2 regions of the Paenibacillus sp. RU5M genome follow, and region 1 is predicted to be linked to the other one. Evidence: riboswitches for the same ligand, from Rfam matches in the RefSeq annotation. Region 1 holds a riboswitch; the other holds the start of a gene.
The links. Region 1 has a riboswitch for thiamine pyrophosphate ahead of CRO25_RS17465 (ABC transporter substrate-binding protein). Riboswitches for the same ligand answer to the same signal wherever they lie in the genome.
Positions count from the first base shown of each region.

Region 2: linked by a shared signal. The riboswitch ahead of CRO25_RS03290 (thiamine phosphate synthase) and the one ahead of CRO25_RS17465 (ABC transporter substrate-binding protein) in region 1 are both predicted to bind thiamine pyrophosphate.

Region 1 is NZ_OBQM01000005.1:305,680-307,884, forward strand. Features, by position in the region: gene CRO25_RS17460 (NAD(P)-dependent oxidoreductase) at 1-738, shown strand, start outside; TPP riboswitch at 884-996, shown strand; gene CRO25_RS17465 (ABC transporter substrate-binding protein) at 1,218-2,205, shown strand, end outside.
Region 2 is NZ_OBQM01000001.1:686,856-689,060, forward strand. Features, by position in the region: gene CRO25_RS03285 (ABC-F family ATP-binding cassette domain-containing protein) at 1-274, shown strand, start outside; TPP riboswitch at 408-517, shown strand; gene CRO25_RS03290 (thiamine phosphate synthase) at 809-1,426, shown strand; gene thiO (glycine oxidase ThiO) at 1,432-2,205, shown strand, end outside.

The sequences.
Region 1 (2,205 bases):
GGCGCAGCCGGAAAAATTGGACGTGACTTGTCCCAACACTTGTCAGAAGCATTTCACCTGCGACTAACGGATTTGAATATCGACAGACTGCATACGTATCAAGGGACAAGCCATGAGATCATGACACTTGATGTGACAGATCCCGAAGCCTGTCAGCACGCTTGCGAAGGCATGGATGTGGTTGTACATCTGGCGGGAGATCCTTCCCCGCATGCCGGATTCTATGAATCGTTGTTGGACATCAATATCAAGGGCACGTTTAATGTATTCCGTGCAGCTAAAGACCAGGGTGTACGAAGAGTCATTCTGGCAAGCAGTGCACAGACGATTGAGGGGTATCCCATTGATGCTCAAGTCTATCCGGATATGCCGACACGCCCACGGAATTTGTACGGGGTTAGCAAATGTTTTGGTGAATCGCTCGCTTCCTATTTTGCATATACCGAAGGTTTACAAAGTGTAGCAATACGTATAGGTGCATATGATGATTTCCAACCGGATGGACCCGCGCTGGAGGCAAGGGATATGAGCGCGTATATTAGTCCGGCTGACTTGTGTGATTTGATGTTCAAAGCAATTACAACTACAGATCTGGAGCCCTTCACCATACTGCATGGGATCTCGAATAATCGGTTTAAACGATTGAATCTGGAAACCACTCAGAAACAGGTAGGCTATGACCCGAAATCCGATGCTTTTGCACTCAGTCAGATTTCCTTATATGATTCGCCACGATAATTGTTGAAAATCACACATCTAGAGAGGTCGTTATACGCATGTATAATGGCCTCTTTGATTCATTCATACGTGCCCCTATCCAGTTCCTGACTGGACATGCGTGGGCCTCTGGCCTATAATTACACCTAGTAATGCCCGTAACTTCATAGTTTCCCAGGGGAGTCGGAATAGGCCGGCTGAGAGTGTATCCCACCAAGATACTGACCCTTAGACCTGATCTGGATCATGCCAGCGTAGGAATCGGAGTATATCGAATTGGCCCAGCCTCTTTGCTGAGTGCCACATCTCTAACGCCTGCACGCGTCCCGGATTAACGGGGCGCTTTTTTAATGTTCTTTTATATAGCCAGAGAGCTAAAAAAAGTGACGTCATCCGGATCATAGCTGGTATAAATCTGTCGATTTATGCAAGAAGCTTGGATATGAAGCCAAGGAGTACCCCGCGCCACTGGCCGGACAACATGAAGGAGAGAAATGAAGATGAGATGGCGTAAAATGATGGGCCTAATGCTCTCGTGCGTACTACTCGTGGCTGTGGCCGCATGTGGCGGCAAAGAAGCTGCACCTTCAGGAGAAAATGGCAGCAGCAACACCGAAAACAGCAATGAAGGTGCCAACGCAGCCCTCAAGGACATTAAAGTGGTGCTGGACTGGACACCAAATACGAATCATACCGGCCTGTATGCGGCCGTAGATCAAGGTTTTTACAAAGCCGAAGGCTTAAATGTCGAGATTGTACAGCCAGGTGCCGGAGGCGCGGATACGATGGTGGCTTCGAACGAAGTGCCTTTTGGCGTAAGTTATCAGGAGAGTGTAACCCAGGCCCGCACACAGGGCGTACCGCTCGTGTCCATCGCTGCAGTCATTCAGCATAACACGTCCGGATTTGCCGCTCCGGTGGATCGGAACATCAAATCTCCCAAAGATTTTGAAGGTAAAACCTATGGTGGCTGGGGCTCCCCGGTGGAAGAAGCTGTGATGCAATCCATTATGGAAGGCGAAGGCGCCGATGTATCCAAAGTAAAAAATATTAGCATGGGCGATGCAGACTTCTTTACCGCTGTGAAACGCGATATCGACTTTGCCTGGATTTTCTACGCATGGACGGGTATCGAAGCCGAACTGCGCGGCGAACCGATCGACATGTTATATGTGAAAGATTATTCCGAAGCACTGGACTACTACACACCTGTACTCGTTACCAATGAAAAGACGATCCAGAACGATCCCGAGCTGGTTAAAGCGTTCTTGAAAGCGACTTCCGAAGGATATCAATACGCGATTGAACATCCCGAAGACGCTGCTAACATTCTGATCAAGGCCGTACCGGATCTGGATAAGGATCTTGTACTCGCAAGCCAGAAGTGGCTGAGTCCAAAATATCAGGATGACGCACCGCGCTGGGGTGAGCAGAAGCAGGAAGTATGGCAGAACTACACGGATTGGATGTTTAGCAAAAAACTGCTCG
Region 2 (2,205 bases), on a different contig from region 1:
TGGATTAAAAAATGAGCATATCACCCGCCCGCTTAACGCGCTTAGTGGTGGTGAACAAGCCAAGGTTCGTTTATGTAAGCTTCTGATGCGTGAAAGTAACTGGATTTTGTTCGATGAGCCTACAAACCATTTGGATGTAACCGCTAAAGCAGAGCTGAAACGTGCCCTGCAGGAATTCAAGGGTACCGTGCTGCTCGTATCCCATGAACCTGAATTTTATGAAGGTTGGGTAACCAAAACGTGGGATGTTGAAGCTTGGTCCGACAAACAATAGTTTCTACGAAATTCTTTGCACCAGAAACAGCAACTTCGTTAACTACATGACTTCAGCAATGGTGAACAACGTAATTCATGGAAATGTACGGTGACAAAAAAAGGTGTCTATGGTAACATAGGCTACAGCTTCATATGAACACTAGGGGGGCCGCACGATGCGGCTGAGATGGAAGAATGCGATTCCGGACCCTTTGTACCTGATCTGGATCATACCAGCGTAGGGAAGTGGCGCGTTTCAGCTAATGACAAAGAGCTTTATCGTTGACTTTGCGATATTGCCTGCAAGATGAATCATGCAGTTCTATGTATACAGCGTTGCGACTATGGATGGTTTCTATAGTTGTTGTGCGTTATGTATAGAGTAATTGCATGCGACAGTCATTCAGTTGATCCATGAATTTTAAATTCGTGGCCACTCCCCTACGGGAGTGGCTTTTTTGTTGTTGTATATCAGCTTAAATCATGCAAGAGGAGGGCGAATAGGACGGTAATCTTCCACGAACATGTAATAACAAGATCATTCGAACTGCATGTGGTTTCACCAGGTACAGGAGACTTGGGCTCTTTTCTGAATATTGCTAAGGGTATATGGCGGTGGGTCGATTATATCCACATTCGGGAAAAAAAGCTGACCCTTGAAGAACAGATGTATTGGGCGCAAGGTCTAAAAACACAAGGTGTTCCATCTGACCGAATCATTATGAATGGCTCAGATCAGCTGGATCAATATGCTTCAATTGGTGGTGTGCATTGGGGTCAAGCAGTTACTCGCAGCTATGATAAGGATGAGTTGAGGAGAGTCGATCGGCTGCGCGTAGGCATATCGGTTCATTCTCTGGAAGAAGCAAAAGTTGCAGAAGAACAGGGAGCGGATTATCTCTTTTATGGGCATGTCTATGCTTCAAATAGTAAACCGAATTGCGAACCCAGAGGGCTAAGTGCGTTAGCTGAGGTATGCTCTAATGTTTCGATTCCCGTGATCGCGATTGGCGGGATTAGTCATGAGAATATTGCTGCCATTCGAACTGCTGGTGCTAGAGGAGCCGCTGTAATTTCAACGATTTGGACGACCGATAAGCCGGAAGTAGCTGCCGCTTCATTGCGACAGGCGATCACGGATTCAGACAAGTACGCCGGACCAAGGAGATGAAGATCTTGAGAGAGGAAGCAAGAAGTCGAAGCAGGAATCGTTCAGGCTATCATCCAGGAATAGTTTCGGGAAGTAAAGTTGGAGCGGAAGTTGGAGGCAAGCTTCATGCAGAAACCATTATTGTAGGTGGAGGAGTTATCGGATGTGCCATCGCATGTGAACTCGCTACTCGAGGCCATGACGTTCTTCTGGTTGAGCGGGCGCGGATCGCTGGGGGAACTTCCTGTGCAGCCGCAGGCATGCTTGCTGCTGATAGTGAGGAATTCACTCATGCTGTAATGGCAAAGCTTGCAAGGCAGAGCAGAGCTTTGCTTCATGAGCAGAAGGAACGGATCAGTTCGCTTAGCGGAGTGGAAATGGGGCTGCAACAGCATGGATTTATTACTCCTTTTCGTTCATACAGTGAGGTCAGCAGTTACAAGAATGATCGTAGATCGTCTACCTTATCTACAGAACATATTTGGTGGGATCGTATTTCTGTCCAACAGGAAGCTTCATGGTTAAACAGGGATACGTATGGAGCATTTCACAGACCTTCCGAGAGCGAGGTTCTTCCTGTCAACTTAACGCAGGCTTATGTCAGATCGGCTCAAGCCATGGGTGCAAGGGTGATGGAAGGTGTACAGGATGTCCGTTTGCATACTGATGTGAATGGAGTGCAAGGGATCGAGACTTCAATAGGAACGATGACATCGAGAAATGTCATTATTGCTACAGGGTTACATGGTGAAGAATTGATGAGACATGTGGGTCTGAAATCGCCTGTTTTACCAGTAAAG